2 regions of the Nocardioides imazamoxiresistens genome follow, and region 2 is predicted to be linked to the other one. Evidence: riboswitches for the same ligand, from Rfam matches in the RefSeq annotation. Region 2 holds a riboswitch; the other holds the start of a gene.

Region 1 (13,350 bases), on a different contig from region 2:
GCTGCGCGAGGGCGGGCAGAACATCGACGTGCGCGCCACCGGGCGCGAGGTGCTGCGCCGGATGGGGCTCGAGCAGGCGGTCCTCGACCGCAACACCGGCGAGGTCGGCACCCGGTTCGTCGACGAGGACGGATCGGTGCTCGCCGAGTTCGACGTCGACGGCTCCGAGGACTCCGACGGTCCGACCGCGGAGCTCGAGATCCTGCGGGGTGCGCTCGCGCGGGTCGTGGCCGACGCGTGCCCGGAGACCGTGCGGTGGCGCTTCGGCGCCCAGGTCGTCGAGGTCCACGACGTGGCGGACGCCGACCGGGGTGTCGAGGTCGTGCTCGACGACGGCAGCCGCGAGACCTACGACGTGCTGGTCGTCGCCGAGGGCGTCGGCTCGCGCACCCGCGCGCTGGTGCTGGGCGAGGAGCCGCAGGAGGACCCGCTGGGGATGTACGCGGTCTACGGCACCATCCCGCGCACCGACGCCGACGACGACTGGTGGCGGATCCTGCACGCGCCGGACTCGCGGCAGGCCGCGCTACGACCCGACGACGTCGGCACGATCCGGGCCAACCTGAACTTCCTGGCCGACGGCCCGGTGCTCGCCGACCTGGACCACGCCGGTCGGCTCGCCGCCATCCGCGAGCGCTACGCCGGCGTCGGCTGGGAGGTGCCGCGCATCCTCGACGGCTTCGACGCCGCCGACGACCTCTACGTCGACTGGCTGCGCCAGGTGCGCTGCCCGACCTGGCACCGCGGCAGCACGGTGCTGCTCGGCGACGCCGCGTGGTCGCTGACCCCGCTCGGCGGCGGGGGCGCCTCGCTCGCGCTGGTCGGTGCGTACGTCCTCGCCGCCCACCTGGCCGACGTCGAGGAGCCGACCCGCGACGCCCTGGCGAGGGCGTTCGAGCGCTACGAGGAGTGGATGCGCCCGCTGGTCGAGGACGCGCAGGACCTGCCACCCGGCGTGCCGCGCCTCGCCGCGCCCCGCACGCGGGCGGGCGTGCAGGTGCTGCGCTGGGGAGTGCGCGTCGCGGCCTCCTCGCCCGTGCGCGCGCTCGCCCAGCGCGTCACCCGCGGACCGCAGGCCGAGCGGGAGCTGCCGACGCTCGAGGTCTGATCCCGCCTCCGATCCCACCCGACCCGTCCGGCGGGTTCCGGGGACACCGGCGGCCGCGCCCTGCGACGGTGGAGCCCGTGAGCCGGACCTACGCCGACTTCCTCCCGCTGCCGCTGGACGGGTGCCCCGTGCCCACGACCACCTGGTTCGACTGGCGCGGCCGGCGGGTGCACGTCGCCCGGGCGCCGCGACCGGGGGCGCCGCGGGTGCTGGGGATCCACGGGGCGGGAGGCCACGTCGGGGCGCTGTGGCCGTACGCCGCGCTCGCGGCCCGCGACGACGTCGAGGTGGTCTTCCCCGACCTGCCCCTCTACGGCCGCACCGTCGAGCCGCGCCCCGGCGCCGTCCGCTACGACGACTGGATCGACCTGCTCTGCGACCTGGTGCGGGAGGAGAAGCGCACCGACCCGCGTCCGCTGGTCCTGCTGGGCGCGAGCATGGGCGGGATGCTGGCCTACGAGGTCGCCGCCCGCACCGGTCTCGTCGACCACGTCGTCGCGACCTGCCTGCTCGACACCGCCGACCCCGACGCCCGGGCCGCGGCCGCCCGCTTCGGCCCGATGGGTCGGTACGCCCCGTGGCTGCTCGCCGGGTGCGCCGGCCGCAGTCCGCTGGGCCACCTGCGGGTGCCCGTCGGCTGGGTCGCCGACCTGGGCCGGATGAGCCGCGAACCCGAGCTGTCGCGGCTGTGCGCCACGGACCCCCTCGGCGGGGCGACGCGGGTCCCGCTCGGGCTGCTGGCCAGCTGGTTCCGCCACGTGGCGCCCGCGCCGGAGGCGTACTCCGCCTGCCCCGTCACGCTCGCCCACCCCGCCGCCGACACCTGGACCCCGATCGAGCTGGGCGTGCGGTTCCTCGACCGCGTCACCGGGGCGCCGACGCGGCTGGTGCCGCTGGAGGGCTGCGGGCACTTCCCGGTCGAGCAACCCGGCCTCGACGTGCTCGTCGCGACCGTGCGCGAGGTCGTCGACGCGCTTCGCTAGCCTGCCCGTCGTGCCCCTCCACTTCGTCGTCGCCGCGGTGTGCCTGCAGGACGCCGACGGCCGCGTGCTGACCGTCCGCAAGCGCGGCACCGAGCGCTTCATGCTGCCCGGCGGCAAGATCGAGGCGGGCGAGACGCCCGAGCAGACCGCGGTGCGCGAGATCGCGGAGGAGATCGGCGTCGAGCTGCGCGACCTCGCCCTGCTGGGGGTCTTCGAGGGCGCGGCCGCGAACGAGCCGGGCGCCAGCCTGCACTCGACCGTCTTCACCGCGACCACCGACGGCGAGCCCGCCGCGGCCGCGGAGATCGCCGAGGTCCGCTGGGTCGACCCGGCCGCGCCGCCGGCGGGCCTGCCGCTCGCGCCGATGCTGGAGGAGAACGTGCTGCCCCTGCTGGTGCGCCCGTGATCACCGTCGTCGGCATCGGCGCCGACGGCTGGCCCGGGCTGCCCGAACGGCACCGCGCGACCGTCCGGGGCGCCGAGGTGCTGCTCGGCGGCGCCCGCCACCTCGCGCTCGTGCCCGACGCGGCCGGCCAGGAGCGGGTCGCGTGGCCCTCGCCGCTGCGGGCCGGACTGCCGGAGCTGCTGGAGCGGTACGCCGGCCGCGCGGTCGTCGCGCTCGCCTCCGGGGACCCGCTGCTCTCCGGGGTCGGCACCACGCTGGCCGAGGTCGCCGGTGCCGACGCCGTGCGGGTCGAGCCCGCGGTCTCCTCGGTCGCCCTGGCCGGCGCCCGGATGGGGTGGCCGACCGAGTCGCTCGTCGTCGTCAGCGCCGTGGCCCGCGACGTGCGCCGCGTGCTGCGCGAGCTCGCGCCCGGGCGCCGGGTGCTCGTGCTCTCCTCCGACGCCACCACCCCCGCCGACCTCGCCGCCCTGCTCGCCATGAGCGGCTGGGGCGCCAGCACGCTGACCGTGCTCGGCGACCTCGGCGCCGCCGACGAGTCCCGCGTCGAGGGCACCGCCGCCGCCTGGGCGGACGAGCCGCCGGCGTTCCCACGGCTCAACGTCGTGGCGCTCGATGCCCGCGCGGACGCCCCGGTGGTGGTGTCCTGGGCCGCCGGCCTGCCCGACGACGCGTTCGAGCACGACGGCCAGCTGACCAAGCGCGACGTGCGTGCCGCCGCCCTCGCCCGCCTGGCCCCCGCGCCCGGCGCGCTGCTGTGGGACGTCGGCGCCGGCGCCGGCAGCGTCGGCATCGAGTGGATGCGCGCCCATCCCGCCTGCCGCACGGTGGCGGTCGAGGTCGACGCCACCCGCGCGGCCCGGGTGCGCCGCAACGCCGGGCGACTGGGCGTACCGGACCTGCGGGTCGTCACCGGCGCCGCGCCCGCCGCCCTCGCCGCCCTCGGCGACCTCGAGCGCCCCGACGCGGTGTTCGTCGGCGGTGGCGCGACCCGCGACGGCGTCCTCGACGCCTGCCGGGCCGCGCTCGTCCCGGGCGGTCGGCTCGTCGTGCACGGCGTCACGATCGAGACCGAGGCGCTGCTGGCCGCCTGCCACGCCGAGCACGGGGGAGAGCTCGTGCGGCTCTCCGTCGAGACGGCCACGCCGATCGGCGGCTTCCGCGGGTTCACCCCCGCCCGCGCCGTGACCCAGTGGAGCTGGACCCGACCCGCGACGTCCTCCGAGGAGACCCCGTGACCGTGCACTTCGTCGGGGCCGGCCCCGGCGCGGCCGACCTCATCACCCTGCGCGCGGCGCGGATGCTCGCCGCCGCCGACGTGGTGCTCTACCCGGGCACGTACCTCGACGCCGAGGTGCTGGGCCACTGCCGCGCCGACGCCCGCCGCGTCGACACGCAGGACCTCGACCTCGACGCCATCACGGCCGAGCTCGTCGACTCCTCCCGGGCCCGCGCCGAGGTCGTGCGGCTGACCTCCGGCGACCCGTCGCTGTACTCCGCGCTCTTCGAGCAGACCCGGCGCCTCGACGCGGCGGGGGTGACGTGGGACGTCACGCCGGGGGTGCCGGCGTACGCCGCCGCTGCCGCCGTCGTGGGCCGCGAGCTCACGGTGCCGCTCGTCGCCCAGTCCGTCGTGCTGACCCGCACCCAGGCGCGCTCGACCGCGATGCCGGGCGGGGAGTCGCTCGAGGCGTTCGCGGCGACCGGGGCCACCCTGGTGCTGCACCTGGCGATCACCCGCACGCGGGAGCTGGCGGCCTCGCTGGCGCAGGCGTACGGCGCCGACTGCCCGGTCGCGGTCGTGCACCGCGCCTCGCAGCCCGAGGAGCTCGTGCTGCGCGGCACGCTCGGCGACGTCGCGGACGCGGTCGAGGCGGCCGGGCTGCGCCAGGCCGCCGTCATCCTCGTGGGTCGCGCCCTGGCCGGGCCGTCCGCGGCGGGCGCGGGGGAGTCGTACCTCTACGACTCCGAGCGCGACCGCTCGCTCAAGCGCCGGGCCTGAGGGCGGCCCGCACGACCGCCTCGCCCGCCGCGACCAGCGAGGCCGCGGCCTCGGTCGGTCGGCCGTCGAGGGTGCCGGCGACCATCGCGCCGTCGCGCAGCATCTGCAGCTCGTCCGCGGCCCGCTCCGCCCGACCGGCGCTCACACCGAGCTCGATCAGCAGGTCGGCCAGCTCGCCGCGCAGCCAGGCGCGGTGGGTCTGCACGACGCCGCGCACGGGGTGGGTGGGGTCGGCGTACTCCGCCGCGGCGTTGAGGAAGGCGCAGCCGCGGAACCCCTCGACGCAGCTCAGCGTGCCGATCCGCTCGGCGTAGGCGCGCAGCACCGCGGCGGGGTCGCCCGCGTGGGCGGCGCGCGACTCGGCCATCGCCGCGCGCTCCTCGGTGACGAACTCGCCGAGGTAGGCCACGACGAGGTCGTCCTTGGAGCGGAAGTGGCGGTAGAAGGTCATCTTCGAGACCTCGGCGTCCGCGATCAGCCGGTCGGCGCTGACCGCGCGGATGCCGTCGACGTAGAAGCGGCGCCGCGCGGCCGTCAGGATGCGGGAGCGCACCGGGCTCGTGCGCGTCGTGGTCGCCGTCATGGTGCTCCGCCTTCCTGGATACCGGGCTTGTGTTGGTCGTCGGGACCTGCCACTCTGATGTAGACGTACTAGTCACTCTACATCTCCCGGAAGGAGATCGCGATGCCCACCGAGATCAAGTACACGGCGTCCGCCACCGCGACCGGCGAGGGCCGCCAGGGCCACGCCCGCACCTCCGACGGCTCGCTCGAGGTCGACCTGATCCCGCCGAAGGAGCTCGGTGGTGCCGGCGGCGGCGTCGACCCGGAGAAGCTCTTCGCCGCGGGCTACGCGGCCTGCTTCCTCGGCGCGCTCAAGGCCGGCGCGAAGCAGCACGGCATCGAGCTGCAGGACGTGGCCGTGACCGCCGAGGTCGGCATCGGCCCCCGCGAGGACGTCGGCTTCGGCCTGGCCGTCAAGCTGATCGTCGAGTTCGGCGGCGGCGTCTCGCAGGCCGACGCGGAGCGCGCGGTCGAGGTCGGCCACACGATCTGCCCCTACACCCACGCCACGAAGGGCAACATCGACGTCACCACCGAGGTCGACGTCGCCTGACGCCCCCGGCGTACGCCCCACGCCCGCCCGGCCCCCTCGGCCGGGCGGGCGTCGGTGTGTCCGGGCCTCTGGATTACCCGGTTCACCGGGTAACGCTCGACCTAGACCCTGTGTGAACGGGGCAGAGGTCGAGCGAAACGGCACAGGGTCCGGCTGGCGGCGGGTCCGGGGCGCCCTCGCCCGGCCGCACCCACCAATCCGACCCGGCCGGCACGGGCCGGATCTCACCCCACGCTGCGCGGCGTCCAGACCCGTCCGTGGTCGACGCGGGTCGACGAGGCGCCGACGACGAGCAGGCACTTCATGTCCACCGTCGTCGGGTCGAGCGCCCCCAGGGTGGTCACGACGAGCGACTCCTCCGCCCGCCCGACGTCGCGGCCGACGACCACCACGGTCGCGGGGGAGCGCACCTCCAGCAGGACCTCGAGCGCGTCGCCCAGCTGGTCGGGCCGGCTGGCCGAACGGGGGTTGTAGAGCGCGAGCACGAGGTCGCCGTCGGCCACCGCCCGCAGCCGTCGTTCGACGACCTCCCACGGCTTGAGCCGGTCGCTCAGCGACATCACGGCGAAGTCGCCGCCGATCGGGGCGCCGGCGCGCGCGGCCACGGCCTGCACGGCCGAGACGCCCGGCACGACGCGCACGGGCACGTCGGCGTACGCCACGTCGTCGGCCGCCGCGGCGACCTGCGCCTCGAAGACCGCGGTCGCCATCCCGAACACGCCGGCGTCGCCGCCGGAGACCACGGCGACCCGCTCGCCGCGGCGCGCCAGGTCGAGCGCCAGCCGGCCCCGGTCCACCTCGACCGTGTTGCCGCTCGCGTGCCGCGTCAGGCCCTCGCGGTGCGGCACCCGCTTGACGTACGGGGCATACCCCACCACGTGGTCGACCGCCGCGAGCTCGGCGCTCGCCTCCGGCGTCAGCCACGCCTCCGGCCCGGGCCCCAGCCCCACGACGACGACCTCGGCGGGCGCGTCGACCACCGCCGCGGAGGCCGCCGAGGAGGCAGGTGCAGCCGGCGCCCCGGCGGCCTCTCGCCGCCCGAGTCCCTGCAGCGAGTCGCCGGCGACGACGATCAGCGAGAAGTACGGCACCGAGTCCGCGTCCACGTCGACGACGCGCAGGTGCCGCTCGGAGCTCATCGAGGCCCGCTCGACGTAGACGGCGTGCTCGAGGCGGCCCGCGGCGGCCAGCGCGCGGCGTACCGCCGGGAACCGACGCCCGAGCTTCATGATGATCGCGCCGTCGGTGTCGGCGAGGCGTCGCGCGAGCTCGGTCTCCGGCAGGGTGCCGGGCAGGATCGTCAGCACGTCGGTCTGGCGCACCAGCGGCGCCGCGATGGTCGCCGTCGCGGCCGCGAAGGCCGGCACGCCGGGCACGACCTCGGTGGTGAACCGCTCGGCGAGGGCGTCGTGCATGTACATGTACGACCCGTAGAACATCGGGTCGCCCTCGGAGAGCAGCACGACGTCGCGCCCGGCCTCCAGGTGCGCGGCCAGCCGCTGCGCCGACGCGAGGTAGAAGTCCGCCATCGCGCCCGCGTAGCCGCCCGGGTGGTCGGTGGTGCCCGTCGTGACGGGGTAGACCAGCTCCTCCTCGACGGCCCCGGCGGGGATCAGGTCGGCCGCGATCCGGCGCGCGTTGGACGTCTTGCCGCGCCCGGCGTGGTACGCCACCACGTCGGCCGCCGCGATCAGCCGGGCGCCCTTGCGGGTGATCAGCTCGGGGTCGCCGGGGCCGACGCCGACGCCGTAGAACCGGCCCGCGGTGGGCTCGGTGGGCTCGGCCGGCTCGGGCTGCGTGCTCACTCCGCCTCCTGCGCGATCGCGTTGAGCGCCGATGCCGTCATCGCCGAGCCGCCGCGGCGGCCGTGGACGGTGAGGTACGGGACGCCGTGCGCCTCGGCGTACTCCGCCAGCGCCTCCTTGGACTCCGCCGCCCCGACGAACCCGACCGGGCAGCCCACGATCGCGGCGGGCGGCGGGCAGCCGTCGGCGAGCAGCTCGAGCAGGTGGAACAGCGCGGTCGGCGCGTTGCCGATCGCGACCACCGCGCCGGCGACCCGGTCGGCCAGCAGCGAGAGCGCGGCCGCCGAGCGGGTGGTGCCCCAGGCGCGGGCGAGGTCGGCGACGCGGGGGTCGCGCAGCGCGCACAGCACCTCGTTGTCGGCGGGCAGCCGGGTGCGGGTGACGCCCGAGGCGACCATGTGGGCGTCGGTGATGATCGGCGCGCCGGCCCGCAGCGCGGCGCGGGCCGCCCCGACCAGGTCGGGCGAGACGACGACCTGCGGCGCGAGGTCGGTCTGCCCGGTGCCGTGCACCATCCGCACGACGACCTTCTCGGCGTCCGCGGGCACGTGGCGCAGGTCGGACTCGGCGCGGATCATCGCGAACGAGTCGACGTAGATGGCCTGCCCGTCGCCCTCGTAGGCGTAGCGCCGCGTCGGCGCCTGCAGCCCGCCGGTGGCCGCCGCGGGGACGACCGGCACGAGCAGCGAGCGCCACGGCGTCACGACGAGCGGCGCCTCGTCGGCCAGGCCGTCGAGCAGCTCGGTGGCCAGCGCCGCGCCGAGCACCCCGTCGGGCACGGGGACGTGGCGCAGGTCGGGGGCGTCGGGGCTCTCGCCGCGCACGAGGCCGTACGCCGGGGGCTCGGCCGCCGCGGGCACCCGCGGGTCGCGTGGCGCGGTCGGCAGGTCCAGCGGGGTGGTGAGCTCGTCGACGTGCCAGGGCGCCTCGGGGCCGTCGCCGCGGGCGACGACGAACGCGCGGGCCACCTCGAGCAGCGCGGGCACGGCCTCGGCGACCGGCACCGGCGGCTGCCAGTGCCCGTCGCCCCGGCGCAGCTGCACGGTCGCGTCGTCGAGCACGGTCAGCGCCACGTCGGCGGACCGGTCGAGGACGTCGCCGCGCCCGTCGTCGAGCACCATCAGGAAGCGGGCGGACAGGCCGGCCAACGCCGGGTCGGCGCACAACGCCCGGTCCAGCTCGCGGGCGGTGGGACGCAGGTCGAGGCGCCCGCCGGTGATCCCGGTCAGCGGCGAGACGAGCACGTTGCGGACCAGCTCGTGGCTGGGGGAGGGCAGCAGGCCGGTGTGCGCGATCGCGCCCGCCACGTCCTGGCGCAGCGCCCCGGTCCCGGTCAGCGGCAGGGCGCGCAGCTGCAGGTTGGCGCGGCGCGTCAGGTGCAGGTCGCCGTCGCCGTGGGCCGCCGCGACGCCCAGCAGCGCGCGTACCTCCCCGACGCTCACGGCGCCGCCGACCAGCCGCAGGCGCACCAGCCCGCCGTCCTCGGCGGGCCAGGGCCGGCTCACGCCGGGGCACAGGTCGGTGCGCGTGCGGGTCATGCGTCCTCGCTCGGTCCGGGGGCCCGTGCGCGGGGCCCCTGCTCGACCAGGTGGCGGCTGCCACCGGGTGCCAGCAGGTCTTCGGACTCGGGGTCGTCCGGGCCGGGGACCTTCCCGGGAGCGGGCTCCCAGTGGCGGCACGCGGACGTGCCCCGACCCGTCGCCCTCACCGCTGCGCGTCAGTCCCGGAGTCGCACCGGGTTCCCTGACCCCTCGGGGGTCGACTGGCGCACGGACCCTACCAACCGTCCTCGGTGACGAAGTCCGCGAGTGGGCGCGCACGGGTCCAGCCGTCGATCTCCAGGCTCGGGCGGTCGGGGAAGGCCGGCACCGGGCCGAGGCACAGCACGGCCACCGGCTCGGCCCCCGCGGGCATGCCGAGCAGCGCCGCGAGGTCGTCGGGCACGAACAGCGAGACCCAGCCCATGCCGAGGCCCTCGGCCCGCGCGGCGAGCCAGAGGTTCTGGATCGCGCAGGCCACGGAGGCCAGGTCCATGTGGGGCATCGTGCGGCGGCCGAACACGTGCGGCTCGCGGCCCTCGCGCAGCGCCACGACCAGCAGCTCGGCGCACTCGCGGATGCCCTCCACCTTGAGCCGCAGGAACTCCGCGGCGCGCTCGTCGAGGGCGGCCGCGGTCGCGTGACGCTCCGCGTCGACCAGGGCGTGCACCTGCTCGCGCAGGGCGGGGGAGACCACCCGCACGAAGCGCCACGGCTGCATCAGCCCGACGCTGGGCCCGGCGTGGGCGGCGGCGAGCAGCCGGGCCAGCACGTCCTCGTCGACGGTGGCTCCGGGCACGAAGCGGCGCATGTCGCGCCGCTCGCCGATGACGCGGTAGACGGCGGCCCGCACCTCGGCGGGGTACGCGTGGTGGTCGGGGTCCGCATCTCGAAGGGCGTTCACGGCGGGCGAGGTTACTGCTAGGTTCCCCCTGCCAGTCGTGCTCACCACGAGCCAGGGAACCCGGTGCGAATCCGGGACTGACGCGCAGCGGTGAGGGTGACGGGCGGGGCACGCACACGTGCAGCCACTGGGAGCGCAGCTCCTGGGAAGGCGCTCCGTCCGGTCGATCCCGAGTCCGAAGACCTGCTGGCCGCGCTCGTCCGCCACGGACGGTCGCGTCACACGTCCGCATGGCTCCGCGACCGAGCCACGACACGAAGGATGGCCATGTCCACCCGTGCTCGCCCCACCCTGCGTCCCGCCCTGCCCCTGACCGCCGCGCTCGCCTGCGGGGTCCTGCTCGCCGGTTGCGCGGGCGCCCCCGCCGCCGAGGACCGCGCCGCCGCGGGCGACCCCGACCTGTTCCCCGTCGAGGTCACCGCCTGCGGCTTCACCACCACCCTCGAGGCACCGCCCGAGGCCGCCGTCACCCTCAACCAGGGCGCCACCGAGGTCCTCCTGGCCCTCGGGCTCGAGGACCGGATGGCCGGCACGGCCTACCTCGACGACCAGGTCGCGGACGCCCACGCCGCGGCGTACGACGAGGTGCCCGTGCTCGCAGCGACCTACCCGAGCCGGGAGGAGCTGCTCGGCGCCTCGCCCGACTTCGTCTACGCCTCCTACGTCTCCGCGTTCGGCGACGAGGTGGCCGGCTCGCAGGACGAGCTCGCCGAGGGCGGCGTCGCGTCCTACCTCTCGCCGTTCGGCTGCCCCGACGCCTCCGACGTGGCCGCCACCAGCTGGGACTCGGTCTGGTCGGAGGTGGAGGCCGTCGGCGACGTCTTCGGCGTGCCAGAGCGCGCCGCCGAGCTGCGCGCCACCCAGGAGCAGACGCTGACGGACCTCGAGGCCGCCGCGGTCGGCGCGGGCACCCGGGTGTTCTGGTTCGACTCCGGCGAGGACGCCGCCCTGGCCGGCGCCGGCGACGGTGGCCCGCAGCTGGTCGTCGAGGCGACCGGCGCCGAGAACGTCTTCGCCGACGTCGAGGGCAACTGGTCCGAGGTGCCGTGGGAGGACGTCGTCGCCGCCGACCCCGACGTGATCGCGCTCGCCGACGCCTCGTGGTCGTCGGCCGAGGAGAAGATCGCGTTCCTCGAGGCCGACCCGGTGCTGAGCGAGCTGCGTGCCGTGCGCGAGGGCGCGTACGTCACGGTGCCCTACTCGGCCTCGACCCCGGGCGTACGCCTCGCCGAGGGCGCCGCGACCCTGGCCGAGGGCCTCGAGGCCCTCGGCGCGCAGGGCTGACCGGGTTGCGACGACCTGCGGCGGCGCCCGTCCTCGTCGTCGGCCTGCTCGTGCTCGCCGCGACGATGACGTACGCCCTGGGCCGCGGCTCCGTGGACGTCCCGGCCGACCGCGTCGTGGCCGTCGTCGCGCGGCGCCTCGGTCTGGGCGAGCACGGCGTCACGCTCGCCGAGGACCAGATCGTGTGGCAGCTGCGGATGCCGCGGGTGCTGGCGGCCGCGGCCTGCGGCACCGTGCTGGCGCTCGTCGGCGCGGTGTTGCAGTCGCTGACGCGCAACGACCTCGCGGACCCCTACCTGCTCGGCATCTCCGGCGGCGCGGCCGTCGGCGCCGTCTCGGTCATCGTGCTCGGGATCGGCGTCGGCGGGCTCGTCGGCTCCGCCGCGCTGGCGCTCGCGTCGTTCCTCGGGGCCCTGGGCGCGCTGGTGCTGGTGCTGCTCCTCGCCGTCGGGCGCGGCGGCACGCTCGACCCGACCCGCACCGTCCTCGCGGGCGTCGCGGTGGGCCAGGCGGCCGCCGCCTACACCTCGTTCCTGGTGATGGTGCACGGCGACTCGCACTCGGCCGACCGCGTGATGCGCTGGACGCTCGGCTCGATCGCGCGGGTGCGCACCGACGACGTCGCCGTGCTCGTGGGCACGGCGCTCGTCACGGTCGTGGTGGTGCTGGCCTGCGCCGGCAGCCTCGACGCCTTCGCGTTCGGCGAGACGGGCGCGCGCAGCCTCGGCGTCGACGTGACCCGCCTGCGCTGGCTGCTGCTGGCGGGCTCCGCGCTCGTCGTCTCGGTGCTCGTCGCCCACGTCGGCGCGATCGGCTTCGTCGGGCTCGTGGTGCCGCACGTGGCCCGGATGGTCGTGGGGCCCGGCCACCGGGCGCTGCTGCCGACGACCGCGGTGGCCGGCGCCGTGCTGCTGGTCTGGGCCGACACCGGCGCCCGCACGCTCGTGGACGGCACGGAGATCCCGATCAGCGTCGTCACCGGCATCGTCGGCACGCCGCTGTTCGTGTGGCTGCTGCACCGCTCGCGACGCCGGAGCATGGCGTGAGCGGCACGGGCGACACGAGCGGCGGCGCGGCCCTGCGCGCGGAGGGCCTGACCTGGCACGTCGGACGCGGTGCGCAGCGGCGCACCGTCTTGGCCGACGCGGCCCTGGACGCCCCGGTCGGCACCGTGACCGGGCTGCTCGGGCCCAACGGCTCGGGCAAGACCACGCTGCTGCACCTGCTCGCCGGGCTGCGGCGACCGTCGGCGGGCACGGTCCGCATCGGCGACGACGACCTCCACGCCCTGCGGGCCGGCGCCCGGGCCCGCCGGGTCGCGCTCGTGGAGCAGCACGCGGAGACCGGCCTCGACCTGCGGGTGCGCGACGTCGTCGCCCTCGGCCGCACCCCGCACCGGGGACGGTTCGCGGCCCCCGTCGACGACGACGCGACGGTGGGCGGGGCCATGCGGTTCACCGACGTGGACCACCTCGCCGACCGGGCCTGGCCGACCCTCTCGGGCGGCGAGCGGCAGCGGGTCCACCTCGCCCGCGCCGTGGCCCAGGAGCCCGAGGTGCTGCTGCTCGACGAGCCGACCAACCACCTCGACCTCGGTCACCAGCTCGACCTGCTCGCCCGGGTCCGGGCCCTCGGGGTGACCGCGGTGGCCGCGCTGCACGACCTCGACCTGGCCGCCGCGCACTGCGACCGGCTCGTCGTCCTCGACGCCGGACGCGTCGTGGCCGCCGGCCCCGCCGCCGACGTGCTGACGCCCGACCTGGTTGCGCGGGTGTGGGGCGTCCGCGTCGACGTCACCGAGGTCGACGGCCGGGTGCGCGTGCGGTGGTGGGGCCGGTGACCGCCGCCGTGCCGCCCGTGCCACCCGTGCCGGACCTGCCGCCGGGGGAGGTGCGCCTGCTCGTCGGCATGTCCGTGCGCGAGGCCAGCCACGCGGGGCGGATGGCCGCGATGGCCGACGCGCTGGGGGCGCAGGTGGCGTACCTCCAGGTCGGCGATCCGTCCCTCTCCGCCGCCCTGACACGTCTCGCCGACGAGGGCGTCGAGCGCGTCGTGCTGCTCGGCGTCAGCCTCGGCACGCTGGCGCCCGCCAACTCGTGGCTGCGCCGCATCGCCGGGCACTGGTGGCGCGAGCGCGGCGAGACCTCGGGGCACCGTCCCGTCGTCGCCGTCGCCACCACGCTGCTGCGCCACGAGTCCGACCTCG
Region 2 (14,694 bases):
GCCGCCGCGGCGATGGCGCAGATCCGCAACCTCGCGCGGGGCATCGCGGTCGCGACCGACGACGGACCGGCCCGCATCCTCGAGCACCTCGACCACGCCCTCGAGCTGCTGCACGTCGACGCGATGGCCACGGCGATCTTCGCGCGGATCGAGCAGACCCCGGAGCAGAAGGCCGCAGGCCTGCGCACCCTGCGCTGGTCGCGGGCCGGCCATCCACCGCCGGTCCTGCTGCACCCGGACGGCACGGCCGAGCTGCTGGAGGAGGGCGGCGAGACGATCCTCGGCGTCTTCGCCGACGTCGCCCGCACGGACTGCACGATCGAGCTGGGCCCGGAGACGACGGTGGTGCTCTACACCGACGGGCTGATCGAGCGCCGCGGCGTCCCGCTCGACGCGAGCCTGGAGTACCTGCGCTCGGAGGTCAGTGGTCTGCAGGACCTCGACCCCGAGCAGCTGTGCGACCACCTGCTGGCGCACTTCGCCTCGCCCGGCCAGGACGACGACATCGCCCTCATGGTGCTGCGCGCCCGCGCCGAGTGACGCAGGGGCCTCACCGGATCCGCGACGGGACGAAGGTCGGCGCGAGCCGGTAGCGGTGCTGCGGTGCGCTCGCCGTCGCGGAGCGCGGCGAGCTCGTGCGCCCGCGCGACTCGACCACGAGGCCGTGACGCTCGAGCTCGGCGAGCCCCGTCTGCACCGACCGGGGGGAGAAGCCGAGCTGGCGCGCGGTCCCGTGGTTGGTGAGTGCGGCGTCGGGGCGCTCGGCGGTCGCAGCGCCGACGGCCAGCAGCATCGCCAGCGCCGGCAGCCCGAGGCGTCGGTGCCAGCCGTCGGTCCAGAAGGACGTGGGCAGCCACAGGCAGCTCGCCGCCTCGTCGGTCCCCGGGGCGGGCCGCGCGTACGCGCCGCCGGCGTCCTCGCGGCGCGGCGAGACGACCACCCCGTGCGCGATCCGGCGCCGCTCCACGAGGCCGAGCAGCTCCAGGTCGTGCCACGCCGACGAGACGGCTCCGGGCGTACGCTCCGTGCCGTCGCCGCAGCTGAGGGCCACGGCCCAGTCCGCGCCGGTCAGCGGTTGCTCCTGCTGCTCGAGCCACGGCCACAGCGCCAGCAGCAGGAGGTACGCGTCCAGCGCGCGGCGCCTGCGCCCGCGCACGATCGTGCCCAGCACGCCGGGGGAGCCGGGGGCGTGCCCGGCGTGCCCGTCGGGCTCGAGGTGCCCGTCGAGGACGACGAACGACCGGCGCACCGGGGTCGACGCGAGACGATCGACCCAGGGCGCGGCACCCAGGGGGACGTGCGGCATGGGCGGACGGTAGGTCCGCCGCGACCGGTGCGGCCCGGACCTGCGGCGATCTTGCGCGAAGGCTGCGCCGGTGTGGCGGATCGGCCGGCGCGGGCCGTCCGTCAGCCCTGCCGCGGGTCTGTGACGCGGCCCCAGGACGACATCAGACGAGCGTCGTCGTGCCGGCCGCCAGGCCGATGCGGCGGATGGCGTCGACGACGCTCTGCAGGTGCTCGACGCTGTGCACCCGGAGGCGTGGGAGCCCGCCCGTCCCCGGTCAGTCGCTGCGTCGCGGCAGCGCCATCAGCTCCAGGTTGAGCCGACCGACGACGGCGTCGAGCGACTCGTCGCCGGCCTCGGCGAGCAGGCCGAGGGCCAGCTCGGCCACGAGCAGGGCGCCACCCGCGAGGTCACCCTCGGTGACGAGGTGGCGGGTGAGCTGACGGGCGCCCTCGACGTCGCCGCGTCCCCGGGCGGCGACGAGGGCGGCGACCTGCTGGGCCGAGCCGAGGAGTCCCTCGAGCTCGGCCTGGCGGGCGCTCACGCGATCAGCCCGGCCGTCTGCGAGCGGGCGCGTTCGAAGCGGGCTTGGACGTCGGCCCAGTTGGCGATGTTCCACCACTGCGCGACGAAGGTGGCCTTGTCGTTCTTGTAGTCGAGGTAGTAGGCGTGCTCCCACATGTCGAGCATCAGCAGCGGCACGAGGCAGCCCGGGAGGTTCGCCTGCTGGTCGTAGAGCTGCACGATGTGCAGCTTCCGGCCCAGGGTGTCCCACGCCAGGATGGACCAGCCGGAGCCCTGGATGCCGAGCGCGTTCGCCTGGAACTGGGCCCGGAACTTGTCGAAGCTGCCGAAGAACTCGTCGATGGCCTGGGCGAGCTCGCCGGTGGGCTTGTCGCCGCCGTCGGGGGACATGTTGGGCCAGAAGATCGAGTGGTTCAGGTGACCGCCGAGGTGGAACGACAGCGACTTCTCCAGTCCCGTGATGTGGGTGAACGTGTCGGTGTCGCGCGCCTCCGCGAGCTGCTCGATCGTCGTGTTGACGCCCTTGACGTAGGTCGCGTGGTGCTTGTCGTGGTGCAACTCCATGATCGCGCCCGAGATGTAGGGCTCCAGCGCCGCGAAGTCGTAGGGGAGGTCGGGCAGGACGTAGTCGGACAAGGTCGCTCCTCGGCGCTCGCTGCGGGACGGGCCGGTCGACCCGTGCGGATTGTTGCCATTAAAGCGTTATTGCAAAGTATTTGCAGCAAGGTCATGCTGGCGAGGTCGACGAGCGAGCGCGGAGGAGCGGCTGATGGTCTACGTGAGCAGGCGGATCGAGCGCCGCCGGAGGTGGGCGGAGCGCCGGCTGGCCCGCCTGCGACGGGTGCTCGTGAGGGCGCTCGACAGGACGAGCCACCGCTGACGCGGCGGCTACCCGGCCTCACCTCGTCGTCCACGATCCCTCCGGCGACCCGCGAGCGCGTGCAGGAACGTCTCGATGCGGGCCTGCCGACGCACTATCCGACGGGGGCCCGACCACCGTCGCTGCTGCGGTACGTCCACCGGGTCGCGGCTCATCGCCCGACCCACCGGTCGGCCCACCCCACGACGGCGCCCACCTCGGCGTCCTCGTCCTCCGCGAGCTCGGCGCGCAGGGCGGGGTGGCAGGCGGGGTTCGCCGCGACCCAGCCGCGTACGCGTGGGTCCTCATCATCCGCGAGCACACGCAGCACCCACTCGGGGGCGCGCGGGTTCCGGGCGACGCAGGCACGCACGGAGACGGCTGCGTCGCCCGTCAGCCTCTCGAGCACGTCAACGGGTGCGTGGCACGACAGCGCGGCGCTCTCGCGGATGGCCCGGTCGCGGTGCGCGGCGAGCAGCTGGACCCGCCGTACCTTCGACCCGGTCGCCGGGGGTGACGCAAAGGACGAGAGCGGGGGGCCGCTCCCGCCGCGGGATGCGGCGAGAGCGGCCCGGTGCTCCGGGCTGAGGAAGCCGATGCAGGACATCCGTCGCTCCTCAGCCCTGCCGGGCGTTGACCTCGTAGGAGGTGTTGATGGACTCGAAGAAGTTGACCAGCTGCAACGTGTCGTTGGCGGTGGCCATCCACTTCGCCGGGTTCGCGACGCCGTAGTGGGTCCCGAAGCCGAGCTCGTCGAGACGTCGGTCGGCGAGGTAGCGGACGTAGGTGTTGATGTAGTCCGCGTTGAGCCCGAGGATCCCGTTCGGGAGCAGGTCGCGGTTGTAGGCCTCCTCCATCTCGACCGCGTCCAGCACCATCTGCTTGATCTCGGCCGCGAACTCCTCCGTCGCGATCTCCGGGTTCTCCTCGAGCACGGTCAGGATCAGGTTGATGCCGAACTTCAGGTGCAGCGACTCGTCGCGCACGATCCAGTCGATCAGCGACCCGAAGTTCCGCAGCAGGTTCCGCTGCCGGAAGCTCAGGGCCACCATGAACCCGGAGTAGAACCAGATCCCCTCGAGGATGACGTTGTACGCGACGAGGTTGCGCACGAAGTCCTGCTTGCCCTCGACGGTGGAGATGTCGAGGGTCTGTTCGGTCATGCGCTTGATGAACCTGACCTCGAACTCCTCCTTGGCCGCCATCGAGGGGACGGTGACGTGCGAGGCGTACGCGGCCTCGCGGTCGATCGGGAAGGTCTCGAGGACGTACTCGAAGCTCATGCAGTGGTTGGCCTCCTCCCACATCTGCTTGGCGAGGTAGAGGTGACACTCGGCGGCGTTGACGTAGGGGTAGACGCCGAAGGCCAGCGCCTTGTTGACCAGCAGCTCGCTGGGGTTGAAGTAGCTCATCAGGAAGGTGAGCGCCCGTCGCTCGTCGTCGCTCATCCGCTCGAAGTCGGCGAGGTCCTCGCCGAGCTGCACCTCGTTGGGGAACCAGGTGTTCGCGACGGCCTGGTCGTACAGCTCCATGGCCCAGGGGTAGGTGACCGGCTTGAGCAGCAGACCTTCCTCGATGCCGGTGCCGAGGATGCCGCGGCGGCCCCGTGCGGCGCTCACTGGCACGACTCGCACTGCAGTCGCTCCTGCGGGTCGACCGGACAGGCCGCGTCGTCCACCACCTCGAGCTCCTGGACGTCGGCGGGCACGACCGGCGGCGCCGGCGCGGCGGGGACGGTCGAGGCGGTGACGGCTCCGAAGCCCCGGCGAGCGCCGGTGGTGGCGGGGGTGCGGGCCTCCGCCTTGTTGACCTTGACGGTGCTCTGCTCGGCGGTGTGGCGCGGCATCATGTGCAGGTAGTAGGTCGTCTTGACACCCATCCGCCAGGCCAGCGAGTACAGGTCGGCCATCGTCGCGACGCTGCGGTCAGCGAGGTAGATGTTGCGGCTGATCGCCTGGTCGATCCACTTCTGCGCCCGCGCGGCCACCTCGAGGTAGGCGCGACCGGGCAGCTGGAACGAGGTCTGGTAGATCTCGACCAGCTCGGCGGGCACGAGCCCCTCCCGCTCGGCCGCGACGGCGGAAAGGTCGCCCTGGTGGCGCAGGAGGTCCTCGCGCAGCGTCTCCCACAGACCGGCGGCGCGCAGGTCCTCGACCAGGTTGCGGTTGACCTCGAGGAACTTGCCGGAGCTCGTGGCGCGGCTGAAGATCTGGCTGAACTGCGGGTCGAGGCCCGGCGTGGTGCCGGCGACGAGGCCGATGGATGCGGTCGGTGCGATCGCCAGGAGCGTCGAGTTGCGGATCCCGCCGGCGACCTTGGCGCGCAGCGAGTCCCAGTCCAGGCGGCTGGTGCGGTCGACCTCGACCCGCACGCCCCGGTCGCGCTCGAGCAGGTCGAGGGAGTCGATCGGCACGAGGCCCTGGCTCCAGCGCGAACCCTCGAAGTGGGTGTACGCACCCCGCTCGCGCGCGAGGTCGGCCGAGGCGTCGATCGCGTGCCAGGACACGAACTCCATCAGCTGGTCGATGAGCTCGTACGCAGCGGGGGAGGCGTAGCTGTGCCCGAAGCGCTCCACGACGTCGGTGAAGCCCATGACGCCCAGGCCGAGAGCACGGTTGAGCTCGTTGGAGCGCTCCGACTCCGGCACCGAGCTGATCGTGATGTCGATGAGGTTGTCGAGCTGACGCACGGCCAGGCGCACCGACTCGGCCAGCCGCTCCCAGTCCACGCGCGCCGCCTGACGGCGACCGTCGACGTGCCGGGCCAGGTTGATCGAGGCCAGGTTGCACACGGACACGTTGTCCCGGTCCTGGGGCAGGCAGATCTCCGTGCAGAGGTTGGAGAGGTGGATCGTGCCGGTGTTCTGGTTGAGGGCACGGGTGTTGATGGTGTCCTTCCAGGTCAGCCACGGGTGCGAGGTCGACTGCAGCGAGGTCAGGATGGACTTGAACTGCTCGCGGGCACCGACCTTCCTGTGGCGCAGCTCGCCGGCCTCGGCCAGGGCGGCGTACTCGGCGTAACGCCGCGAGAACGCGCTGCCGGTGAGCTCGGAGAGGTCGGGCACGTCGGCGGGATCGAACAGGTACCACGGCAGGTCGGCGTCCACGCGCTTCATGAAGTCGTCGCTGATCCACACCGCGGTGTTGGCGGTCCGCGTGCGGCGGTACGGGTCCCCGGAGTTCTGCCGCAGGTCGAGGAACGCCGGGAAGTCGAGGTGCCAGTTCTCCATGTAGAAGCACAGCGCGCCGAACTTCTTGCCGCCGCGGCTGACCGCCCGCAGCGTCGAGTCGATCGTGTGCATGAAGGGGATCGGGCCGGTCGACGTGGTGTTGTTGGACCGGATGTGGGATCCCTCGGCGCGGAGCTTGGTGACCGACAGCCCGATCCCGCCGGTGCCCTTGGTGAGCCACATGACGTCGCGCACCGACTTGGCGATGTGCTCGATCTCGTCCTCCATCTGCATCACGAAGCAGTTGGAGAGCTGGCTGTAGGAGGTGCCCGCGTTCACCAGCGTCGAGCCGGCCGCGAGGTACTCGAGGCGCGACATCTTGTCGTAGAAGCGGATCGCCGCGGCGGTCGGATCGTCCTCGTTCAACGACAGGCCCATGGCCACCCGCATCCAGAAGAACTGGGGCATCTCCAGCGGACGTCCGTCGGGCGCCACGATCATGTAGCGGGTGCGCATCGTCTGCACCCCGACGTAGCGCAGCAGGTCGTCGCGATCCGGGTCGAGCGCCGCGCCGAGGCGTTCGAGGTCGAACAGCCGGCCGAGTCGTGCGTCGAGCAGGTCCAGCTCCACGCCGCGGACCACGAAGGCCACGAACGCCTCGCCGCCGAACGCGCGCACCTCGTCGCGGGTCACGCCCTCGCCGAAGATCGCCTTGTAGAGGCTCTTGACGAGCAGTCGCGAGGCGATCGTGTCGTAGGCCGGGTCGTCCTTCACGTTCTGCAGCGCGACCTGCACGACCGCCTCGTCCAGCTGCTCGCTGGTGATGCCGTCGAAGAGCGTGATCTCGAGCTCCGAGCGCAGCTGGGTCGCGCGGGCGACCTCGTGGTCGAGACCCGCTGCGGCCTCCTCGATGGAGCGCGCGATCTCGTACCCGTCGTAGGCGGCGCGGGTGCCGTCCCTCTTGACCACCGTGATCTCGGTGGACCTGCCGGTGCTCTCGTCGTGATGTGTTGCCATGTGGCGTCTCCCACCCTCGTGTACGGACGTCGGGGAGCGTCCGCGAGAGGGGAGGCACGGGAGGTCGGAACCGTCGGCAGGCAGGGCGGCCAGATGCCACCCGACCTGCCGGTCTCGATCCTCCGACCCTCCCTCGGGGTCGCGGACCCTCGCCCCTCGGGGGCGAGGCACTGGCAGGTCTTCGGACTCGTGGGCGTCGCGCTCGGCCTACTGTCCGTCGCTTCCCAGGCCCGTCGGGCCCAGTGCTGTGTGACGGAGGTCGTTCCCACTCACCGCTGCGGGGCAGTTCCGGTCTCCCACCGGATTCCCTCTTGCGACGACCCGCCTGGAGGACGGGTCGAACCAGCTGCAAGCGGCACCATATACGGTGAATGACGCCGATGTAAGTCCCACATCTTGTGGTTCACGCCAAGTGGGAGCGGGTCCTCCGTCGACGGCAACGGGAGCGACTGTCGCCGGTCGTCGCGAACCGCTAGCATGCTCGCGCCAGTCAAGCCCGAGAGGGCCAGGGAATCCGGTGTGAGTCCGGAGCTGACGCGCAGCGGTGTGGGTGACGGCGGGGCACGAGGCCACTGGAGTGATCCGGGAAGGCGTCCCGTTCGGTGGAACCCGAGTCCGAAGACCTGCTGGTTCCGTGGCCGTCCGTGTCGCGCGATCATCGTCGGGCCCCGCGATCCGGGTCTGCGGTCGAGAAGGTCGTTCATGACTCGTTCCCTGTCCCCACGCGCCCTCCTGGCGCCGTCACCGGCTCGCCGGCAGACGACCCAGTGCCTGCGCGTCCTCGCCGTCACGTTCCTCGTCGCCGGCGGCCTCGCCGGCTGCAGCTCGGACACCGGCGGCTCCGACGCCGGCGATGCGGAGCCGTACGAGGCCCCCGTCGTCGTCGTGAACTGCGACCGCGAGGTCCGTGTCGAGGCGCCCGTCGAGCGCGCGGTCGCCGTCAACCAACCCGCCGTCGAGCTGCTCCTGGCCCTCGGGCTCGGTGACCGCATCGCGTCGTACGCGATGAGCGACGACGACGTCCTCCCGGAGCTCGAGGAGGAGCGAGAGGGCGTCGAGGCCTTCGACACCGAGTTCCCGTCGTTCGAGACGGTCCTCGACGTCGAGCCCGATCTCGTCTACACCACGTTCGACTACACCTTCACCGACGAGGGTATCGCCGGTCGGGACCGCTTCGAGGAGCTCGGCGTGCCGACGTACCAGTCGCCGAGCGAGTGCAGTGGTCAGGAGGCCGAGCAGACCCGCGCGCTGACCCTCGAGGACCAGTGGGCCGAGATCGAGGAGGTCGCGACCCTCTTCGGCGTCCGGGAGCGGGGAGACGAGCTGGTCTCCGAGCTGAGCGCCCGTGCCGAGGAGGCGACCGTGGACCTGGGCGCGGAGAACGTGACCATGGCCTGGTGGTACGCCGCCACTCCAGCGCCCTACATGGCCGGCTGCTGCGGGGCGCCCGGCCTGATGACGCGGGCCGTGGGTGCGACGAACGCCTTCGAGGACGCCGAGCAGTACTGGCCCGAGATCGGTTGGGAGAGCGTCCTCGAGCGCGACCCCACCGTGCTGGTGCTGGCCGACCTGGGCCGTGGGGGTGACGGCGACAGCGCGGCGGAGAAGATCGAGTTCCTCGAGTCGGACCCCGTCGCGAGTCGGCTGACGGCGGTGCAGGAGCAGCGTTACATCGTTCTGGACGGCACCACCATGGACCCCTCAATCCGCAACGTGACGGGCATCGAGCAGCTGGCGCAGGGCCTGCGCGACCTGGGCCTGGTCGAGTGAACCCGGCCGAGCTGCACGACCGCTCGGACCTGCGCGGGCTCCTGCGGCGCTGGGACGATCAACAGGCCGCCTACATCGCCGCTCGGGAGCAGCGCTTCGCGGCGATGCTCGACGCCCTCGCCCTGCAGGTGGAGGCCTCGACCGGCTCCGGGTTCCGCGTGGTCGACCTCGCCTGCGGCCCGGGCTCGTTGACCGTCCGGGTGCTCGATCGTTTCCCGCGAGCACGCGTGGTGGGCATCGATCTCGACCCGGCGCTCCTGGCCGTGGCCCACGCCGGCACGGCGACGTACGGAGACCGGGTCGCTCTGCTCGACGCCGATGTCGCCGACGACGCATGGGTCGAGGCGGCCTCCGCTCGTCTCGGGGGTCGTCCGCACGCGGTCGTCTCGACCACTGCTCTGCACTGGCTCTCACCGGACGAGCTGGTGCGGGCCTACGGCACGGCGCACACGGCACTGCCGACCGGCGGTCTCCTGCTCGACGGGGACCACCTCCGCTACGACTCCCGCACGCCGCACCTCCGACGATGGGCGGCGTTGCACGACGAGCGCACCCAGGCGGCGGCCTTCGAAGAAGGCGCCGAGGCGTGGGACGCATGGTGGGCGGCGCTCGAGCAGCTTCCGGGCATGAAGGACCTGGTGGAGGAGCGACACCGGCGCTTCGCGGGCCGCGCTCCGTCGGCCTCGACGGCGGTCGACTTCCGGCTCGCGACGCTCGCCCAGGCGGGTTTCGAGGAGTCCGGCACGTTGTGGCAGCTGTTCGACGACTTCGTCGTCTACGGCGTCGCCTGAGCGCAGGGGTCGACGTGCCGCAGCCAGGAGCAGGGATCGGGTCGGGGCGCCGGCCCGGTCCCGGGCGCGCGGTCACCGCGCGCGAGCTCCTGTTCTGGTCGGCGGGCCCGGCGCTGCTGCTGGTCTCGGTGGCCGTGGCCATCACGATCGGGCCCGCCGATCTGGCCGTCGGCGAGGTGGTCGCCGTCGTTCGTGACCGGCTGGGCGGAGCCGACGCGGGACTGTCGCGGATCCGTGAGGGCATCGTGTGGGAGCTGCGACTGCCACGCAGCCTGCTCGCCGCCGCCTGCGGCGCCGGTCTCGGGGTGTCCGGGGTCGTGCTGCAGTCGCTGCTGCGCAACGCCCTCGCGGATCCCTACGTGCTGGGCATCTCGTCGGGAGCCTCCACGGGCGCCGTGCTCGTCGTCGTCCTCGGTCTCGGCGCCGGCTCGGTGGGGTTGTCCGGAGGCGCGTTCGTCGGTGCCGTCGTCGCGTTCGGTCTCGTGGCGATGCTCGGCTACGCCGCCGGGGGTTCGCCAGACCGCCTGATCCTGGCCGGTGTGGCAGGGACGCAGCTGTTTGCGGCCCTGACCTCCTTCGTCGTCCTCACCTCGGCTGATCCGGAGAAGACCAGGGGCGTGCTGTTCTGGTTGCTCGGCTCCCTCGGCGGCGCTCGATGGGACGACGTCGTCTTCGTCGGAGCTGTCGTGAGCCTCGCAACGGCACTGTGCTGGGCGGGGGCGCGCGTGATGGACGCCTTCACCTTCGGGGAGGAAGCGGCGGCTTCGCTGGGGGTGGCGGTCGTCCGCTCGCGGCTCGCTCTGCTCCTGCTGACGGCCGCCATGACCGCGGCCGTGGTCGCCGCGGCGGGAGCCATCGGGTTCGTGGGGCTCGTCCTGCCCCACGCAGCCCGCGCCGTCGTCGGCCCGGGCCATCGACGGCTGCTCCCGGCGACCGCGCTGGCGGGTGCGGTCCTGCTGGTGTGGGTGGACGCCCTCGCCCGCGTCGTGATCGCGCCGCAGGAGCTCCCCGTCGGTGTCGTCACGGCGCTCGTCGGCGTCCCTGCCTTCGCAGTGATCCTGTGGCGCAGGAGGCGTCGGTGAGCCTGAACGCCCACGGGGTCTCCTGGCACGCGGGTGCGGGTCCCGTGGTCGACGGCGTCACCCTCGACGTCGAACCGGGACAGACCCTGGGGCTGCTCGGACCGAACGGATCGGGCAAGTCCTCGCTCCTGCGTCTGCTGGCCGGCGTCCGGCGCACCAGCTCCGGCGTCGTGCGCCTCGACGAGCGACCGTTGTCGGCATGGCCGTCGCGCACCCTCGCCCGGCGTCTGGCCACCATGGGCCAGCACGCCCAGACCGACGTGGACGTCACGGTCGCCGATGTCGTGGCGCTGGGCCGGGTACCGCATCAGGGTGCATGGCGCCCGACGAGCGCCGCCGACCGTGCGGCCGTCGACGCCGCCTGCGCGGCTGCCGGCATCGGGCACCTGCGCGGACGGACCTGGCGCACGCTGTCCGGCGGTGAGCAGCAACGGACCCAGCTGGCGCGAGCCCTCGCCCAGGAGCCGACGGAGCTCCTCCTCGACGAGCCCACGAACCACCTCGACATCAGCCACCAGCTCGAGCTGCTCGCCCTGGTCCGTGCTCTGCCGGTGACCACGGTCGTCGCACTGCACGACCTCAACCTGGCGGCCCAGTTCTGCGACAGCGTCGCCGTGCTCGTCGAAGGACGGCTCCGTGCGCACGGTCCGACGACGAGCGTGCTGACCGAGGCGCTGATCGCCGAGGTCTACGACGTGCGCTCCGTCGTGGGTCACGATCCGGCCACCGGTCGGCCGTGGGTGCGGTTCCTGCCGCCCGGCTGATGCCGGCCGCGGCCAGGCGGGCGTGGACGCAGCATCGCCCGTCGCCGATGGCATCGTGCGTGGGTCGGACCCCCGGGTGCGGACGGGCTGGCCTGTAGGCCGGGTTCTGTCCTCGGGCCCGTCGCCGGGCACCGATGTGCGGCCATCCATCTAGGGCCGCCGTTGCCGACGACCTCGTGCAGTCCACCCGCGTGCTCGGGCGGGCAGCCCTCGAACGCACGCGCGTCCGTGTCTCGCGACACGGACTTCTCGACCTTGCTCCAGGTGGGGTTTACCGAGCCGTTCCGGTCGCCCGGAACGCTGGTGGTCTCTTGCACCACCGTTTCACCCTTGCCGCCCGGCCGGAGCCGGGAGGCGGTCTGTTCTCTGTGGCACTGTCCCGCGGGTCACCCCGGGTGGGCGTTACCCACCACCTCGCCCTGTGGAGCCCGGACCTTCCTCGACCCCTCCCCGGCACGCCGTGGAGGAGGCCGCGGCCGCCCGGCCAGCCCATCCGCAGGGGTCAGGATAGGGGAATGGGGGCCGGTCGGCGCACGTTGCACCCGACGGAGCGAGAGGAGCCCCCGTGATGGACGAGCAGGACCGCCGGATCGACCTCGGGACGGAGCTGGAGCTGCAGGCTCCCGCCCTGGTCTTCCCGAGCCAGGCGCAGGACCCGTCGGGTGCGCACCGGGCGGCCTACGACCTGCTGGCCCGCCGCGCGCCGAGGGAGGCGCTGGAGCTGGTCGAGCCCGCGCTGGAGCTGGACCCGGGCAACTACGGCCTGCGCAGCCTGCGGGCGTGGGCCTACCTCCTGCGCGCCCAGCTGCAGCGCGCCGAGGCGCAGCTGCGCGAGCTCGTCGAGGAGAACCCCAGCGACGACTGGGCGCGCCACGCGCTGGCGCGCAGCCTCGAGCGGCAGTCGAAGTTCGCCGACGCGCTGCCGCACGCCCGGCTGGCCGCCGCGATGACGGCCGACCCCGAGCACGAGTCGACGGTGCTGCGCGTCGAGCGGCGCCTGGCGGAGTCCACGGGCCACCTGGGCGACCTCGTCTGAGGCCCGCGGGCTAGCGTCCTCGCGTGCACGTCAAGATCTGCGGCCTCGACACCCCCGAGCACGCCCGCGTCGCCGTGGACGCCGGCGCCGACGCGGTCGGCGTCGTCGTCTGCGAGCGCAGCCCCCGCCACCGCACCGTCGCGGAGGCGGCGGCGGTCCTCGCGGTCGTGCCCGACGGGGTGGACGGGGTGCTGGTGGTCGCGGACCTGCCGGTGCTCGAGGCCGTGGACGTGGCGCGCACGATCGGCGCCGACGTGCTGCAGCTGCACGGGGCGTACACCCGCGAGGACCTCGCCGTCGCCGTGGCCGCCCACCCCCGCGTGTGGCGCGCGGCCACCCCGGCCGACGCGACCGCGGACCCGAGCGCGACGACCGTGGGGGCCTGGGGCGAGGAGGTGCTGCTGCTCGACGCGCCGGTGCCCGGGTCGGGTCGGCGGTGGGACCTCGCCGCCCTGGAGGGCCGGCGTCCCGAGGGTCGCTGGCTGCTGGCCGGCGGCCTCGGGCCCGACGACGTGGCCGACGCCGTGCGGGTCGCGCGCCCCTGGGGCGTCGACGTCTCCAGCGGCGTCGAGTCGGTCCGCGGCGTGAAGGACCCCGAGCGGATCCGGGCGTTCGTCGCGAACGTCAGGCGAGCCGGGTGACCTCGACCTCGACGAACATCCGCGAGGTGCGCGCGCCGGCGAAGATGCCGCTGAGCGGGCGTACGTCGGCGTAGTCGCGCCCCGCGGCGATCACCACGTGCCGGTCCCCGATGGGCTCGTCGTTGGTGAGGTCGAAGGCGTGCCAGCCCTCGTCCCACCACTCGACCCACGCGTGGGACTCCCCGGCCACGGTCGCGCCGACCTCGGGGTCGGGCGAGGGGTGCAGGTAGCCGGAGACGTAGCGCGCCGGGATCCCCAGCGTCCGCAGCCCGCCGATGGTCAGGTGGGCCATGTCCTGGCACACCCCGCTGCGCTGCTCCCACGCGAGGGCGGCGCTGCTGGTCACCTCGGTCGACCCGGGGCGGTAGGCCACGTCGGCGTGGACGAGGGCGCACACCCCGCGGGCGGCCTCGCCGGGCGTCGCGGCGTCGGCGCCGACCTCGCGCACCCGCGCGGCGAAGTCCTCCGGCGGCGCGACGAGCTCGGGCAGCACGAGGTACTCCGTGTGCACGTCGGCCACCTCGGGCGCCGCCAGGTCGGCCCAGGCCAGCGACGGCGCGGGCAGGGGCGCACGGTGCGTGTGCACCGTCGCGTGCGCCTGCACCGTGAGCGCGTCGTGCGGGTCGAGGACCTCGAAGGACGTCACCTGGGTGCCGAAGTAGTCGCGGTACGTGTGCGTCCACGGGGTCGGCGAGACGTCGAGGCGGGTGTGCACGACGATCTGCTCGGCCGACGTCTGCGGGGTCAGGCGCGCCTCGTTGTAGGAGGTCACGGCCTTGCCGTCGTACTCGTAGCCCGTCGTGTGGCTGATCCGCAGCTGCATGCTCACAGGTTTCCCCCTCCGTGCCACTCGGTCGCCTCGGCGCCGGCGAAGTAGCGCCGCGTGACCGCGTCGGTCGCCGCCGCGCAGGTGTACTGCAGCCGCTCCATCTCGGCCGGCAGGTTGGCCACGACGTCGGACAGCGAGCGGTACTCCAGGTCCGCGCGCGTGCGGCCCAGCAGGCGCTGCGCGTCGTTGCCGAAGCCGGCGCGCGAGCCGCCGGACTCCAGGTTGTCGAGGCACTGCTCCGCCCGGCTGATCGAGTGCACGATCGAGCGGGGGAAGAGCCGGTCCAGGAGCAGGAACTCCGCCGCGCCGCGGTCGGTCTCGAGGCCGCGGTAGGTGCGCAGGAACGCCTCGTACGCTCCGCACGCGCGCAGCGTGGTGGTCCACGCGGAGGCGGCGCTGGAGCTGGTCAGGGCCGCGGTCGCGACCAGCCGGGCGGTCATGTCGGCGCGCTCGATGCTGCGGCCCAGCACGAGGAACTGGTAGCCCTCGTCGCGGGTCATGGTGGCCTCGGCGGTGCCGTTGACCAGAGCCGCGCGGTCGCGCACCCACCCGAACACGGCCGGGGGCCGCAGGCTGCGGAACCGACCCGACGGCAGGGCCCGCCACGTCGTGTTGACCGCCTCCCACATCGGCTCCGAGAGCGTCTCGCGGGCCCGGCGGGCGGACTCGCGGGCCGCGCCGAGCGCGGAGGCGATCGAGGCGGGTGCCTGGGCGTCGTACGCCAGCAGCTCCAGGATCGTCTGCCGGTTCACCTCGGTGTCCTCGTCGTGGGGCACGCCCATGATCGAGAGCAGGGTGCGACAGGTCGCGGTCTCGTCGACGGTCGGGTCCTCGAGCATCAGCTGGGTCTGCACGTCGAGGATGCGGGCGGTGTCCTCCGCGCGCTCGACGTAGCGGCCGATCCAGAACATGGACTCCGCGATGCG

The links. A riboswitch is a leader RNA that binds a small molecule or an ion and turns the genes downstream of it on or off. The one in region 2 is predicted to bind cobalamin.
Region 1: another riboswitch for cobalamin. It lies ahead of RDV89_RS14400 (ABC transporter substrate-binding protein); the one in region 2 lies ahead of RDV89_RS17835 (ribonucleoside-diphosphate reductase subunit alpha).

The regions. Positions count from the first base shown of each region.
Region 1 is NZ_JAVYII010000006.1:122,235-135,584, forward strand. Features, by position in the region: gene RDV89_RS14350 (FAD-dependent monooxygenase) at 1-1,108, shown strand, start outside; gene RDV89_RS14355 (alpha/beta hydrolase) at 1,186-2,091, shown strand; gene RDV89_RS14360 (NUDIX hydrolase) at 2,102-2,497, shown strand; gene cbiE (precorrin-6y C5,15-methyltransferase (decarboxylating) subunit CbiE) at 2,494-3,732, shown strand; gene RDV89_RS14370 (cobalt-precorrin-4/precorrin-4 C(11)-methyltransferase) at 3,729-4,496, shown strand; gene RDV89_RS14375 (TetR/AcrR family transcriptional regulator) at 4,480-5,079, opposite strand; gene RDV89_RS14380 (organic hydroperoxide resistance protein) at 5,182-5,613, shown strand; gene RDV89_RS14385 (precorrin-2 C(20)-methyltransferase) at 5,838-7,418, opposite strand; gene RDV89_RS20250 (precorrin-8X methylmutase) at 7,415-8,956, opposite strand; cobalamin riboswitch at 9,012-9,200, opposite strand; gene bluB (5,6-dimethylbenzimidazole synthase) at 9,195-9,860, opposite strand; cobalamin riboswitch at 9,876-10,065, shown strand; gene RDV89_RS14400 (ABC transporter substrate-binding protein) at 10,128-11,144, shown strand; gene RDV89_RS14405 (FecCD family ABC transporter permease) at 11,210-12,190, shown strand; gene RDV89_RS14410 (ABC transporter ATP-binding protein) at 12,187-12,984, shown strand; gene RDV89_RS14415 ((2Fe-2S) ferredoxin domain-containing protein) at 12,981-13,350, shown strand, end outside.
Region 2 is NZ_JAVYII010000009.1:58,149-72,842, reverse strand. Features, by position in the region: gene RDV89_RS17865 (SpoIIE family protein phosphatase) at 1-540, shown strand, start outside; gene RDV89_RS17860 (hypothetical protein) at 551-1,306, opposite strand; gene RDV89_RS17855 (hypothetical protein) at 1,563-1,829, opposite strand; gene RDV89_RS17850 (superoxide dismutase) at 1,826-2,446, opposite strand; gene RDV89_RS17845 (variant leucine-rich repeat-containing protein) at 2,842-3,276, opposite strand; gene RDV89_RS17840 (ribonucleotide-diphosphate reductase subunit beta) at 3,287-4,261, opposite strand; gene RDV89_RS17835 (ribonucleoside-diphosphate reductase subunit alpha) at 4,285-6,855, opposite strand; cobalamin riboswitch at 7,011-7,217, opposite strand; cobalamin riboswitch at 7,329-7,500, shown strand; gene RDV89_RS17830 (ABC transporter substrate-binding protein) at 7,558-8,625, shown strand; gene RDV89_RS17825 (class I SAM-dependent methyltransferase) at 8,622-9,416, shown strand; gene RDV89_RS17820 (FecCD family ABC transporter permease) at 9,431-10,498, shown strand; gene RDV89_RS17815 (ABC transporter ATP-binding protein) at 10,495-11,262, shown strand; RNA gene rnpB (RNase P RNA component class A) at 11,342-11,754, opposite strand; gene RDV89_RS17805 (tetratricopeptide repeat protein) at 11,831-12,298, shown strand; gene RDV89_RS17800 (phosphoribosylanthranilate isomerase) at 12,322-12,939, shown strand; gene RDV89_RS17795 (transglutaminase family protein) at 12,923-13,762, opposite strand; gene RDV89_RS17790 (alpha-E domain-containing protein) at 13,765-14,694, opposite strand, start outside.